Regions from separate parts of the Kitasatospora sp. NPDC002543 genome, predicted to be linked through region 2. Evidence: predicted binding sites of a transcription regulator. Region 2 holds the regulator's gene; the other holds the start of a gene.

Region 1 (7,421 bases), on a different contig from region 2:
AGGACACCCTGCTGGTCGGCAGCGCCCGCGGCACCGCCGCCGCCAAGGCCGCCGAGAGCATCACCACCGCGATCGACCAGAGCCAGGGCCGCACGGTCAAGGTCCAGGACGTCGTGCCGCTCGCCAAGGGCGACAACAACGGCCTCTCCGCCTTCTACCTGGTGATCGGCTGGTGCGTCGGCGGCTACCTGGTCGCCTCGATCCTCGGCATCAGCGCGGGCTCCAAGCCGGCCAACGTCAACCGCCTGCTGATCCGCCTCGGCGTCCTCGCGGTGTACTCGGTCGGGGCCGGTGTCCTCGGCACGGTGATCGCCGGACCGGTGCTGAACGCCCTGCCGGGCTCGGTCCTCGCCCTGAGCGCCATCGGCGCCCTGGTGGTGTTCACGGTCGGCGCGTTCACCATGGCGCTCCAGTGCCTGTTCGACATCCTCGGCATCGGCGTCGCCGTGCTGATCTTCGTGGTGCTCGGCAACCCGAGCGCGGGCGGCGTCTACCCGGCGCCGATGACGCCGCCGTTCTGGCGGGCGATCGGCTCCTGGATCCCGAACGGGGCCGGCACCACCGCCACCAAGTCGATCGCCTACTTCGGCTCCACCAACCTGGGGCTGCCGATCCTGGTCATGGTCGTCTGGGCGCTGATCGGCATCGGCGTCGCCCTGCTGGCCGTGCTGCGCGGCCCGCGCTCCGGCGGCCGCGAGCTGGTCGCCGGCGAGGCCGAGGCCGCGGCCTGAGCCTCCGCCACCGATCGCCGTACCGAGCCCCCGGCCCCACCGGCCGGGGGCTCGGGCGTTCCCCGGGGCCCGGGGAGCGCCTACCCGAGCAGCCCCGGGTCGGCCAGAACGGCCCGGACGACCCGCACCGCCGCGCCCAGCAGCGGGCCCCGGCGGCCCAGCGGGGAGACCGTCAGCCGGTCCCCGGACCACGGCCGCACCGTCACCCGGGCGGCCAGCTCGGCCCGCATCGCGGGCAGCAGCCAGGGCGCCAGCCGGGCGTAGCCGCCGCCCAGCACCACCCGGGCCGGGTCCAGCAGGTTGACGGCGCCGGCGGCCGCGGTGCCGAGCGCCGCACCCGCCCCGGCCAGCGCTCCGAGCGCGGCCCCGTTCCCGGCTTCGGCGCGGTCGGCGAGCAGCGCCACCCAGTCGCCCCGGGCCCCGGTCAGGCCGGCCGCCCGCAGGGCCGCCGCCTCGCCCGCGTACTGCTCCAGGCAGCCCCGTGCCCCGCAGGCGCAGCGGAGCCCGTCGGGGTGGACCGGCACGTGGCCGAACTCGCCGGCGAAGCCGCCGGCCCCGCGCAGCAGCCGGCCGCCGACCACGATCGCCGCGCCGACCCCGGCCTCGGCGGAGACGTACAGGAAGTCCTCCGGGCCCTCGCCCAGCCAGCGCTCGGCCAGTCCGCCGAGGTTGGCCTCGTTGTCCGCCTCGATCGGCAGCTCGGCCAGGCCTCCCCCGGCCGTCCGCAGCGCGGGGCGCAGCGCGGCGGCCAGCGGGACGTCCTGCCAGCCCAGGTTGGCGGCCCGCTGGAGCACCCCGCCGCAGGCGCCGACCAGCCCGGGTACGGCCAGGGTGAGGCCTGCCGGGCGCAGCCCCGCCTCGGCGACGGTTTCGTCCAGCAGCCGGGCGAGGTCGGCCATCACGGCGGCGGGCTCACGGCCGTGGTTGGAGACCTCCCGGCGCCGCCAGGCGCGGACCTCCCCGCGCAGGTCGACCACGCAGGCGCCCAGGTGCCGCACCCCGATCTCGGCGCCGAGGCCGCCGGGCCCGGCCGGGTTGAGGCCGAGCGCGGTGCCGGGGCGGCCGACCTTGCCGCTGGGCGCGGCGCGGCCCTCCTCGACCACCAGGCCGGCGGAGATCAGCTGTTCGGCGAGCGAGGAGACGGCCGCCCTGGTCAGGCCGGTGCCGGCGGCCACCTCGGCGCGCGAGCGCGGCCCGCCGGCGATCGTCCCGAGCACCAGCGCCAGGTTGGCCCTGCGCATCCCCTGCTGGCTGGCGGGCCCGGTCCGGACCGGGTCCGGCTCGTGCATCAGGCTCACCTCGCCCCTCTACGGCACATCCCGTGGCATCTCGGGTGCAGCGTAACCGGGTTCCGGGGGCACCGCCGTCGGCACCGGGGGCGGTCCGGCGGGCGGCGGGAAGACCCACCGCCGTATCGCCCAGTAGCGGAACAGCATCGCCACGAAGGTGCCGACGACCATCCCGCTCAGGAAGTCCGCGACCTCCTGCTGGAAGGAGCCGATGTAGGGCTCCCGCAGGTCCAGCAGGTACCGGGAGACCACCAGCGGGACGTCGTTGACGGCGATCGCCACCACGCTGACCAGGAGGAACGTCAGCGCGGCGCGCTGCCGCCCGTCGGCCCGGAACGCCCAGCGGCGGTTCAGCACGTAGGAGACGACGGTGCCGATCACCGTCGCGACCGTCAGCGCGACCACGGGCTTGTGCTCCAGCACGGTGAACCTGAGCTCGAAGTTGATCACCGTGGTGAGCACGAAGCAGCCGCTCCCGACCAGCAGGAACTTCACCAGCCGGCGGTGCCGCACCAGGAAGGGGCGCAGCCGGGCGGGCACCCGGGCCAGGGCCCGCTGCGTGGGGGACGGCATCTCCGCAGTCTCGCACGCGGGGATGCCGTCGGCCGTTCAGATCGCCGGTGGGCTCCCGGGCCGTTCCGCCGCCACGGCTCGGGAGCCCCGGGAGCCCCCGAGGCCGTCCCGGGTCGGCCCGTGCGGGCGACCCGGGACGGCGGGTCAGGCGGCCACCAGCACCGCGGCCCCGGCCGGCTCCAGCGCCAGCTCCAGCACCTCCCGGACGTCCGCCACCGGGTGGACGGTGAGCCGCTCCAGCACCTCGGCCGGGACGTCGTCGAGGTCGGCCTCGTTGCGCCTGGGGATGATCACCGTGGTGATCCCGGCCCGGTCGGCGGCGAGCAGCTTCTGCTTCAGCCCGCCGATCGGCAGGACCCGCCCGGTCAGCGACACCTCGCCCGTCATCGCCACGTCGGTGCGCACCTTGCGGCCGGAGAGCAGCGAGGCCAGCGCCGTGGTCATGGTGATGCCGGCGCTCGGCCCGTCCTTGGGGATGGCCCCGGCCGGGATGTGCAGGTGCACGCCGCGGTCGCGCAGCGAGGTGACCGGCAGCTCCAGCTCGGCGCCGCGCGAGCGCAGGTAGGAGAGCGCGATGTGCGCGGACTCCTTCATGACGTCGCCCAGCTGCCCGGTGAGGGTCAGCCCGGTGCCGCCGGTCTCGGCGTCGGCCAGCGAGGCCTCGATGTAGAGGACGTCGCCGCCGGCGCCCGTCACCGCGAGGCCGGTGGCCACGCCGGGGACGGCGGTGCGCCGCTCGGCCGGTTCCTGGGCGGACTCCGGCACGTGGTGCGGGCGGCCGATCAGGGCGCGCAGGTCGTCCGCGCCGACCGCGGCGGGCAGCTCGCGCTCGCCCAGCTCGGCCTGTGCGGCGATCTTGCGCAGCACCCGGGCGATCGAGCGCTCCAGGGTGCGCACGCCGGCCTCCCGGGTGTACTCCCCGGCGAGCCTGCGCAGCGCCGGTTCGTCCACGGTGACCTGCCCGTCGCCGAGTCCGGCCTTCTCCAGCTGGCGCGGGAGCAGGTGGTCGCGGGCGATGACGACCTTCTCGTCCTCGGTGTAGCCGTCCAGCCGGACCAGCTCCATCCGGTCGAGCAGCGGCTCGGGGATGGCCTCCAGCACGTTGGCGGTGGCGAGGAAGACGACGTCGGAGAGGTCGAGCTCGACCTCCAGGTAGTGGTCCCGGAAGGTGTGGTTCTGCGCCGGGTCGAGCACCTCCAGCAGGGCTGCGGACGGGTCCCCCCGGTAGTCGGAGCCGACCTTGTCGATCTCGTCCAGCAGGACGACCGGGTTCATCGAGCCGGCCTCCTTGATCGCCCGCACCAGCCGGCCCGGCAGCGCGCCGACGTAGGTGCGCCGGTGGCCGCGGATCTCCGCCTCGTCCCGGACGCCGCCGAGCGCGACCCGGACGAACTTGCGGCCCATGGCGTGGGCCACCGACTCGCCGAGCGAGGTCTTGCCGACACCGGGCGGGCCGACCAGGGCGAGCACCGCGCCCCCTCGACGGCCGCCGACCAGGCCGAGCCCCTGGTCGGCGCGGCGCTTGCGGACGGCCAGGTACTCGACGATCCGCTCCTTCACGTCGGCCAGGCCGGCGTGGTCGGCGTCCAGCACCGCGCGGGCACCGGCGATGTCGTACGCGTCCTCGGTGCGCTCGTTCCAGGGCAGCTCCAGGACGGTGTCCAGCCAGGTGCGGATCCAGGAGCCCTCGGGCGACTGGTCGGACGCGCGCTCCAGCTTGTCGACCTCCTTGAGCGCGGCCTCGCGGACCTTCTCGGGGAGGTCGGCGGCCTCGACCCGGGCGCGGTAGTCCCCCTCTTCGTCGGCCGCCTCGCCGTTCAGCTCGGCCAGCTCCTTGCGGACGGCCTCCAGCTGGCGGCGGAGCAGGAACTCCTTCTGCTGCTTGGCCACGCCCTCCTCGACGTCCTTGCGGATGGTGTCGTTGACCTCCTCCTCGGCGAGGTGGTCGCGCAGCAGGGTGAGCGCGTACTCCAGGCGGGCGACCTGGTCGGCCTCCAGCAGCACCTTGAGCTTCTGCTCGGCGGTGGCGAAGGGCGCGTAGCCGATGTTGTCGGCGAGCTCGCCGACGCCCTCGATCTGCGCCACCCGGTCGACGATCTGCCAGGCCCCGCGCCTGCGCAGCCACTGGGTGGACAGCGCCTTGTACTCCTTGACCAGCTCGGCGGCCCGGCCGGCCACGGGCATGCCGACCGAGGACTCCTTGAACGGCGTGGTCTCCACCCACAGCGCGGCGCCGGGGCCGGTGGTGCCGACGCCGATGCGGGCCCGGCGCACGGCGCGCACCAGCGCGGCCGGGTCGCCGTCGGCGAGCCGGCCGACCTGCTCCACGGTGGCCAGCGTGCCGACCGCAGCGTACGAGCCGTCCACCCGCGGAACCAGCAGGACCTGCGGCTTGCCGGTGCCGGTGGCGGCGGCCCGGGCGGCCTCGACCGCGGCGCGCACCTCGGTGTCCTTCAGGTCCAGCGGGACGACCATGCCCGGCAGGACGACCTCGTCGTCGAGCGGCAGCACGGGCAGGGTGAGCGGTGCGGACGTCGATGCCATGATCTCTCCCCAGTCAGCGAACTTGAGTCGACCTGACTAAGGCCTGGCGACCGCCGGATGTTCCCGGCGTCCAGTTCGCTGTGAGCGAACACGCCCCGACGAGGAAGGCACCGCACCCGACCGCGTCAAAAGAGCCCTAAGAGAACACCAAGCGCGCCTTAAATGATCCTGAGCGAACGCCCCGGCCGCCCGGAACGCCCCGGCCGGGCGACGGCGTCAACGCGCCGGCCGCACCACCCGCGCGGACGCCGCACCGGGAGCCGTCGCGGGAGCCGTCGCGGCGGCCCGGCGCGACCTGGGCGGGCGCCGCTCGACCCGGCGCAGCCAGCGCCACAGCGCGACCCCGGTGAGCACGGCCGCCGGGTGCCCCACCCCGGTGATCACGTCCTCGTCGGTGGCGATCTGCTGGGCGATCATCAGCCCGACACCCCCCAGCGCGAGCAGTCTCCCCGGCCGGGGGAGCAGCCCGGCCACCGCGCCCAGGCAGGCGAGCACGCCGTAGCTGACCCCGACGTCCAGGTGGTCCATCGCCTCGGGCGCCATCCGCCCGGTCTCCACCGCGACGATCACCACCCCCTGGGAGAGCAGCGTCGCCGCGACGTGCCCGGCCGCGAACACCGCCGCGGCCCGGGCCGGGCCGACCCTGCGCTCCAGCGGGGCGAGGGTGAGGGCGAATCCCCACAGGTACGGCACCCACACCTCGCCGGCCACCCAGAATCCGCTCAGCACAAGGGCGCGCAAAGGATGCTGGAGCAGGTTGTGGCCGTCCGAACTGGAGGCCTCCCGCAAACGCTGGACGAGTTCCGGATCGGCGAGGTTCGCGAAGGTCGTGGTGGCTCCCACGACGGCGAGGTATCCGAGTGTGAAGGGCGTTCCGCGGGGCGTCGGCACCCGTTCCAGCAGCCATTCCAGGACGCCCGTGCGCAGCCCGAGCCGGAGCATTCCGTACGGCACCCCCGGAGCACCGCGCCCGTCGGCAAACCGCCCGAGACCCGCCACGCCGCCTCCGCTCCACGCCACAGCCACCGGCTCCCGCCCTGGGCCCAACGTACCGGCGCGCGCCGCGGATCCCGCCCGGCCGGATGTTGTCGTGGCCACGGTACGTCGAGGTTCTGAGAGGCACCTGGGAGAAGCCCGTGAAGACCGCCCCCGTGATGGACCGCGGGATTCCCGACATTGGTCCAGACCTTCTCCCCATCAACGCGACAGCAGGGCCTCTGACCGGCGACTTGGCGTCAACTCGACTGCATACGTACCGTTACGCAGAGAAAATTCGCCGGGTAAGGTATCGGCCCGTGCCCACTCGTGCAGTGGGTCCGAGGGCGGCCCGACAGCCGGCCCACGGGCCGGAAACATCCGGTCCACCTGCCGGGAAGCATCCGCTGTCCGTACGCTGCGAAGTGCGCGGGAGAAGTGGGCGGCCGACCATCCGTCCTCGGCTCCCGATCGCGCGACGGGACGGCGGACCCGGCACAGTCCACGACGGAACAAGACTACGAGCGGAGCCCGCCATCCCCACAGGTGGCCGGCCCGCAGCCCTGGGGGCGGTGGCGTGACCGTGACAGAGATTCAGCAGGACAACCACAACACCGGTGGCACTGTGAGCAGCCAGCGCAGAGTCCTGGTGGTGGAGGACGAGCCCACGATCGCCGAGTCGATCGCCGCCCGGCTGGGCGCCGAGGGCTTCAAGGTCGCCGTGGCCCACGACGGCCCCGGCGCGGTCGACGGCTTCCACACCTGGCAGCCGGACCTGGTGGTCCTCGACATCATGCTGCCCGGCTTCGACGGCCTCGAGGTGTGCCGCCGGATCCAGGCCCAGCGCCCGGTGCCGGTGCTGATGCTGACCGCCCGCGACGACGAGACGGACCTGCTGGTCGGCCTCGGCGTGGGCGCGGACGACTACATGACCAAGCCGTTCTCGATGCGCGAGCTCGCCGCCCGCGTCAACGTCCTGCTGCGCCGCGTCGAGCGCGCCCAGCAGGCCGCCCGCACGCCCGCGCTGGGCAGCCTGCGGTTCGGCGAGCTGGAGATCGACCACGTGCAGCGCAGGGTCCGGCTGGCCTCGGGCGACGTCCACCTGACGCCGACCGAGTTCGACCTGCTCGCCTGCCTGGCCGCCCAGCCGCGCGCCGTGCTCACCCGCGAGCAGCTGCTGGCCGAGGTCTGGGACTGGACCGACGCGTCCGGCACCCGCACCGTGGACAGCCACGTCAAGGCGCTGCGCCGGAAGATCGGCGCCAGCTGGATCCGCACCGTCCACGGCGTCGGCTACGCGCTGGAGGCC
Region 2 (7,421 bases):
ACCCGCCCGCACCGTCCCCGACCGGGTCGGCCGGCTGCTCGCCCGCGGCCTCACCCAGCGCGCCGTCGCCACCCGGCTGGGCCTCAGCGAGCGCACCGTCGCCGCCCACATCTCCCGGCTGCGCGACCGCTACGGCGCGCAGACCCTCTTCCAGCTCGGCTGGCTGATGCGGGGCGCCCGCGATGACCGATGAGCCGGGCCCGGCCGAGCGGGCGCTCTACCTCGCCGCCGTGCGCGGCGGCGGCCGGCTGCGCCCCGAGGACCTCGCCCCCGCCGACCGCCCCGCGCTGGCCGCCCTCGTCGCCCGGGGCCTGCTGACCCCCACCGCCACCGGCTGGACGGCCGCCAGCCCGCGCGCCCTCGGCGAGCGGATCGGCGTCGAGCTGCGCAACCGCGCCCTTTGCCTGCTGCAGTACGCGGAGCGGCTCCCGGCCACCCTCGGGCCGCTGGCCGGCGCCTACGACGCGGCCCGCCACCCGGTCGGGAGCCCGCCGCCCCTCGGCCCCCGGGCCGTCGAACCGCGGTCCGAAGGTCCCGCGGCCGAGGCTCCTCGTGCCGAGGCTCCCGGAACCGGTGCTCGGGGGGCCGGCGATCCCGGGGCCGGTACCGTCGGCGGCGCCGCCGAGGTCCGCCGGCGGGTCGGCGAGCTCGTCTCGGAGTGCCGGGAGGAGGTCCTGGCCGCCCAGCCCGGACCGCGCCCGCTGGAAGGCCTCCGGATGGCCCTCGCCCAGGACCTCTCGCTGCTGCGCCGCGGCTGCTCGCTGCGCACGCTCTACCAGCCGGTCACCCTGACCGATCCCGCGGTGTGGAGCCAGATCGCCCTGCGCACCGGGCAGGGCGCCCAGGTCAGGGTCCTCGCCGAACCGTACGAGCGGGTGCTGGTCTTCGACCGCGCGGTGGCCGTCATCCCCGCCGCCGAGGACCTCGGCCGGGCCGTCTTCCTCACCGACTCCACCACCGTCGCCCACCTGGTCGCCCAGTTCGAACGCGACTGGGCCCGGGCCGCCCCCGCGGGCCGGTACCTCGACGCGCCCTCCGCCACCACCGTCCGGATCGGCCGGCTGCTCGCGCGCGGCCTCACCCAACGGGCCGTCGCCGTCCGGCTGGGCGTGAGCGAGCGCACCGTGGCCGCCCACATCTCCCGGCTGCGCGACCGCTACGGTGCGCAGACCCTCTTCCACCTCGGCTGGCAGCTCCGGGGTGAGCACCATGACTGACGCCGCCGCCCGGGCCCTCCACCCCGCCGTGCCGCGCGAGGGCGGCCGGCCGCGGGCCCGGACCCGCCGTCACGTCGAGCGCGGCGGATCGGTCCGCACGATCGGCCGGCCGCGGGTCCGACCGGAGCGGGACCAGGTCGGGTCCGGCGCCGGGACCACGCGGACGGGCTCGCGGATCCGGGTCCTCGACGCCCCGTGCGGCCGGGCCCTCGTCCCCGGCCGGACCGTCGCCGTGATCCCGGCGACCTCGGGCGACGAGGTCGCCGCCGTGGTGGCGGATCCGGCGGTGGTCGGGTGCGTGGCGGGCGTCTTCGCGCAGCGCCGGGAGGAGGCCCGGGGCGTGGACCGGGCCGCGCTGTGCGCGGGTTCGTCGGGGCCCGCGGCCCACGAACGGGTCGGCCGGCTGTCGGTCGGGAGCTCACGCAGCGGGCGATCGCCGGCCGGACGGGGCTGGGCGAGCGCACCGTCGCCGGTCACATCGCCCGGCTGCGTGGGCTGTTCGACGTGGAGGCGCTGTTCCGATCGGGTCGGCGGATGCGAGGACTCCGGACGGGGAGGCCCGGTGGGTAGCCGTCGGTCAGCCGGTGGCGGCGCCGGTCGGCCAGTAGCCGGGGACCGGGGGCTGCTGCCGGGGGACGTTGAACTGCTCGCCGGGGGCGGTCCAGAAGCCCTCGCGCAGGGAGAGCGCCATGCCGGCCCAGTCCAGCGCGGTCTCGACCGTGTGGTTGAGGGCCTCCTGCGACCAGGTGTCGTCGAAGACCAGCGGCAGGACGGGGGCGACCTGCTCGATGGTGGCGATCAGCGGGTTGTGGGTGATGGCCTCGTCGACGAGCAGGACGATCGGCTTGCGCAGCGCCGACGCCCAGCCGAGCTCCAGGCTCACGCCGGCCGACAGGGGGGCGCCGACGTAGGCGAACACGAGGTCGGCGGACTGGAGGGCGCGGAAGTCGGACGGAACGCGGGGCTCCGGCGCGCGGCCGGAGATGGTCCAGGCGTCGCTGTGGTGCGCGCTGTACACGGCGGCACCGCTGCGGAGCAGGGTGGTGCGGAGCGTCGTCAGCCGCGTCCGGCTGGCGAGGGTCACCACGCTGTCGGCCGGCCCGGTCAGTCGCATCAGCGGGGCGGCCAGGAACACACGTGCACGCCGACCCTCAGGGGCCTGGCTGTCGTGGTGACGCAGGTAGGGCTCGGTCATGTCGACTCCGGGGAAAGGCCGACCGGGTTATGAAGTGGTGCCGGCAGGCGTTGAGAGTGGTTGCGTCTTCAATTTTTCCGGTGCCCTGCTATGGTCAAATTGACAGTACAGCAACAGAATTGTCGGTTGATGCTGGACCATCGGGGGCGAACTGATCGTCCATCGGTGGCCCCTGCCCCGTCCAGGGCTTCCCGGTGTCATATGGCTGCCTGGCAGAGAGATGACGCGTCCGTGGTCGTGCAGGTATTGGCAGGCTCGTGCACCCTGCGGCAACATGTGGTCGATAAGTTTGCCGTGACACTGCGTTCGAAGCAGATGACTGAAGGGGTGGGTATGTCTCACTTGTGCCGTTTCGTCCGTAAGGCGGTTCTGCCTCTGGTTGTCGGTGCGGCTGCGGTGCTGGGTGGATTCCTCGCGGTCGACCACGTGAACGACGCGTCCGATTCCTCGGCCGTCGCTTCCGTCGTCGCCATGGACGACATCAGCTGGGGCTAGTCGCGCACGTCGGGCGGATCCGGACCGGGGGCCGTCCGTCGGGCGAGTCCGGCCGCGGCCAGTGGCTTCGCGTACGGAGCGTTCCGTCGCGCCACGACCCGCGCGGAGCCGGAGGACTGCCGTCGAGATCCGGCCCTACGGCCGTTTCCCGCCGGCGGATTCGGCCTGCGCCAACGCGTACCCGAGTTGGAACAACGAGTCCACGTTGTACTCCTCGCGCATCTCGGCGATGTGGCGCGCCAGGGTGCGTTCGCTGATTCCCAGGCGTCTCGCGATGACCCGGTGGTTGGTCCCGGCCAGCAGCAGATCGATGATCGTCTGGCGGAGCCGGGAGACCACTTGCTGGGGGACGGTGCGATCCCCGTCGAAGTCCAGCGCGCGACTCCAACTGGGCTCGAATACCTGCTCGGCGAGATAGCTCGCCACCGCCGGTTCGTGGATGAACGCCGCCATGTTCAAGTCGTGCGCGACCGGGATGACGGCGATTTTCCGGTCTATGACGATGAGCCGGGTGTAGGGCTCGTCCAGGGTCCGGTACTGCCCGCCGGCCTTGGCCAGGCGCGCCACGTAGTCCCGAGTGGGCTGGTGGTAGCGCGTGCTGGCGTGGTAGATCGTCCGGATCTCCGTGCCGTTGCCCAGCATGGCGAGGTCCCGGTCGATCACCGAAGCCAGCAGTTCGGGAGGTCTCGGGCCCCCCGGTTGGAGTGCCAGTGCCTCTTCCGCGCCGGCATCCGCGTACTGCTGCATCTTCTGGTTTATCAGCACCTTTCCGTGGACGTACTCGATAGAGCCGCCCCCCTGCCCCGGAGTGTGAAACTCCTGGGCGAGGTCGCTCAATTCGGCGGGAAGTGCGACGGACCGGGAAAGAAGGTCGAGTGCCTGCCGCTGCCATGAGCTGCTGAGGCTCTCCGAGAGCTGGGTCGGGTCGATGGCGACCAGGTTGTCCAGGCTGTCGAGGTCCGGTACCAGCAGCCCTATTCGGATCAATTCGTCCTGCGGACCCGAGTCCTCCGGGGATGCGGCGACTTGTGGCGTACGACCGCCGGCCCTGACGATTCGCAGGAAGAGCGCACGAGCTTCTGCCGAGAGTATTGGTGCCCCACCTGCGATGGGGCCGAGTTGAGCTCGTCCACTCATGTCGGCTCCTTGCCGTTGACCCAGACCCGCCGGGACCCGTTCCATCAGATCCTAGGGCGGGTGACCATTACTGACGATGAGATCGCCGCTCCCCCCTGAACCAGGGCCGGTCGCCGGATCGACACTCTCTCACCACACGGCAGCCGCCGGCACCCCCCGGGAGGAGGGGCCGGCGGCCGGTGGATGGTCCCGTCAGCGCTTGGGGCGCCAGACCACCAGAGCGCTGGACTGCGGGGTGGGCGGCTGGTACGGGACGAGGTCGCGGCGGTAGGAGGCGTGGACGGCCGCCTCACGCTGCTGGAGGGCCGTGGCCGCGCCCTCCAGGGAGTCGACCAGTTCCGCGATGCGGGACTGGAGGGCGGTGACCTGGTTCTCCAGCTCGATGATCCGCTTGATGCCCGCCAGGTTGATGCCCTCGTCCTGGGAGAGCCGCTGGACCTCGCGCAACTGCTGGATGTCGCGCGCGGAGTAGCGGCGGCCGCGGCCGGCGGTGCGGTCGGGGCAGACCAGGCCGAGGCGGTCGTACTGGCGCAGGGTCTGCGGGTGCAGACCGGACAGCTCGGCGGCCACGGAGATGACGTACACCGGGGTGTCCTCGGTGAGGACGTACGGCGGCGGTGCCGCGGCGGCCCGGCGGGTGCGGCGGGGGCCGGCGCCGGGCAGGCCCTCGCCGAGGCCGGCGCCGATCGGGGTGTCGGGGTCGATCGGATTCATCGGGGACATCTGGTCGTCACGCTCCCTTCGCCGCCCGGAACAGGGCGGCGCGCGGATCGTCGGAGGCGGTGGCCTCGCGGTACTGCTCGAGGGCGTTCAGCGCGTCGCCGGTGACGTGCCGGGGCACCACGACCTCGACGGTGACGAGGAGGTCGCCGCGGGTGCCGTCCTTGCGGGTGGCGCCCTTGCCACGGGCGCGCATGGTGAGGCCGTTGGCGCTGCCCGGGGGCAGCTTGAGCTTCACCGCCGGACCGTTCAGCGTGGGCACCTCGATGGTGGCGCCGAGCGTGGCCTCGGGGAAGGTGACCGGGACGGTGACGGTGAGGTTGTCGCCCTTGCGCCCGAAGACCGGGTGCGGGTCGACGTGCACGGTGACGTAGAGGTCACCGGGCTGCCCGCCGCGCTCGCCCTGGGCGCCCTTGCCCTTCAGCCGGATGCGCTGGTCGGCCTGGACGCCGGCCGGGATCCGGACCTGCATGGTGCGGGCCGAGCTGGCCCGGCCGCTGCCGTGGCAGTCGGTGCACGGGTCGTCGACGATCATGCCCCGGCCGCGGCAGTCCTTGCACGGCTCGGAGAGCGCGAAGGCGCCCTGGCCGCGGCTGACGGTGCCCGCGCCGACGCAGGTCGGACAGACCCGCGGGGTGGTGCCGGACTTGGCGCCGGTGCCGTTGCAGGTGCGGCAGGGGGCCTGGCTGGTCATCCGCAGCGGGACGGTCGCGCCGTCCACCGCCTCCTCGAAGGAGAGCGTCACCTCGGTCTCGACGTCCGCGCCGCGCCGGGGCTGGGCCTGCCGGGTGCCGCCGCGGTTGAAGAGGCCGCCGAAGACGTCGCCGATGCCGCCGCCACCGCCGCCGGGGCCGCCCTGGCTCCCGCTGAAGAGGTCGCCGAAGTCGAAGCTGTAGCTGCCGGTGCCGCCGGGGCCGCCGGCGGCCCGGAAGCCGCCGTTGGCGAAGAGGCTGCGGGCCTCGTCGTACTCCTTGCGGCGCTTCTCGTCGGAGAGGACGTCGTACGCCTCGGAGATGTCCTTGAACCGCTCCTCGGCCTTGGCGTCACCCTTGTTGGCGTCGGGGTGGAACTCGCGCGCGAGCTTGCGGTAGGTCTTCTTGATCTCGGTGGCGGTGGCGTCCTTGGGCACGCCGAGGACCTTGTAGTAGTCCTTCTCCACGTAGTCCTTGCCGCTCATGCGTCCACCTCGCTGCACTCGGCAGCCGCAGAGCGGTACACGCGCCCCTCAACGGTTCGCTCGCTGCGCTCGCTCACGGCTTCCGCCACCTCCCGATGTCCATCGTCACAGAACTGTCAACAGGCACCGGGCGAAGGGCTGTTGACAGAGCGCTGCGGAGCCGGCCGCCGTACTGGCCGGCGTACGACTCCGCAGCGCACTGGGTGTCAGCTGTCACAGGTTGTCAGCTGTCCGAGCCACCGTCGGACTTGTCCGCGTCGGCGGACTTCGCCTCGGCGTCCGAGGACGCCTGGCTGCCGGGCTGGGGCTCCGCGACGGCCACCATCGCCGGGCGGATGATCCGCTCGCCGATGCGGTAGCCGGGCTGGAGGATCTGCACACAGGTGTCCTCGGTGACGTCCGAGGAGTAGCTGTGCATCAGCGCCTCGTGCATGGTCGGGTCGAAGGGCTCGCCCTCCTTGCCGAACTGCTGCAGGCCCAGCTTGGCGACGACCGTCTCCAGCGACTCGGCGACGGACTTGAAGCCGCCCGTGACCTCGCCGTGCTCGCGGGCGCGGCCGATGTCGTCCAGGACCGGGATCAGCGACTCCAGGATGTTGGAGACGGCGATCTCGCGGACGGTCAGCCGGTCGCGCTCGACCCGCTTGCGGTAGTTCTGGTACTCGGCCTGGAGGCGCTGGAGGTCACCGGTGCGCTCGGCGAGCTCGCGCTTGGCAGCGGCGGCCTCGTCCGAACCGGACTCTCCGGAGCCGGCCGCGGCGGCCTCCTCGGCAGCCTTGATCACAGCCTCTTCGGCGGCGGAGTCGTCGCCGGGCTTGCCACCCTGCGGCTTGTCCGTCATGCCGCACCGCCCTTGGGCTTCTCGTCGTCCACGATCTCGGCGTCGACGACGTCGTCGTCCTTGGCCTGGGCGGAGTCACCGGCAGCGGCGGCACCGGCGGGGGCGTCGGCGTTGGCGTACAGCGCCTGGCCGAGCTTCTGCGCGGTGGTGGAGACCTTCTCCGAGGCCTCGCGGATCTTCGCGATGTCCTCGCCCTTCAGGGCCTCCTTGAGCTCGCCGATGGCGGTCTCGACCTCGGTCTTGACGTCGCCCGGCAGCTTGTCGGCGTTGTCGGCGATGAACTTCTCGGTCGAGTAGACGAGCTGCTCGGCGGAGTTGCGGGTCTCCACGGTCTCGCGACGCTTGTGGTCGTCCTCGGCGTACTGCTCGGCCTCGCGGCGCATGCGGTCGACCTCGTCCTTCGGCAGCGAGGAGCCGCCGGTGACGGTCATCTTCTGCTCCTTGCCGGTGCCGAGGTCCTTGGCACCGACGTGCATGATGCCGTTGGCGTCGATGTCGAAGGTGACCTCGATCTGCGGCAGGCCGCGCGGCGCCGGCGGCAGGCCGGTCAGCTCGAACATGCCGAGCTTCTTGTTGTACGCGGCGATCTCGCGCTCGCCCTGGTAGACCTGGATCTGCACGGACGGCTGGTTGTCCTCG

Evidence for each region. Region 2 encodes HspR, which represses chaperone genes until heat shock. Its sites were predicted from a motif close to TTGAGNNNNNNNNNCTCAA; they were not measured.
Region 1: a site for HspR is predicted at 5,160-5,178, ahead of lon (endopeptidase La). Genes of this name have one in related genera too.

What each region holds. Positions count from the first base shown of each region.
Region 1 covers NZ_JBSFWR010000107.1:6,235-13,655, forward strand. Annotated here, with positions in the region: gene ACWD4P_RS31700 (ABC transporter permease) at 1-731, shown strand, start outside; gene ACWD4P_RS31705 (ROK family protein) at 812-2,020, opposite strand; gene ACWD4P_RS31710 (GtrA family protein) at 2,039-2,593, opposite strand; gene lon (endopeptidase La) at 2,738-5,137, opposite strand; gene ACWD4P_RS31720 (rhomboid-like protein) at 5,354-6,091, opposite strand; gene ACWD4P_RS31725 (response regulator transcription factor) at 6,696-7,421, shown strand, end outside.
Region 2 covers NZ_JBSFWR010000009.1:43,765-51,185, reverse strand. Annotated here, with positions in the region: gene ACWD4P_RS06525 (LuxR C-terminal-related transcriptional regulator) at 1-193, shown strand, start outside; gene ACWD4P_RS06520 (LuxR C-terminal-related transcriptional regulator) at 183-1,217, shown strand; gene ACWD4P_RS06515 (TIR domain-containing protein) at 1,795-2,412, opposite strand; gene ACWD4P_RS06510 (hypothetical protein) at 2,644-2,907, shown strand; gene ACWD4P_RS06505 (helix-turn-helix domain-containing protein) at 3,043-4,044, opposite strand; gene ACWD4P_RS06500 (heat shock protein transcriptional repressor HspR) at 4,237-4,767, opposite strand; gene dnaJ (molecular chaperone DnaJ) at 4,775-5,941, opposite strand; gene grpE (nucleotide exchange factor GrpE) at 6,165-6,782, opposite strand; gene dnaK (molecular chaperone DnaK) at 6,779-7,421, opposite strand, start outside.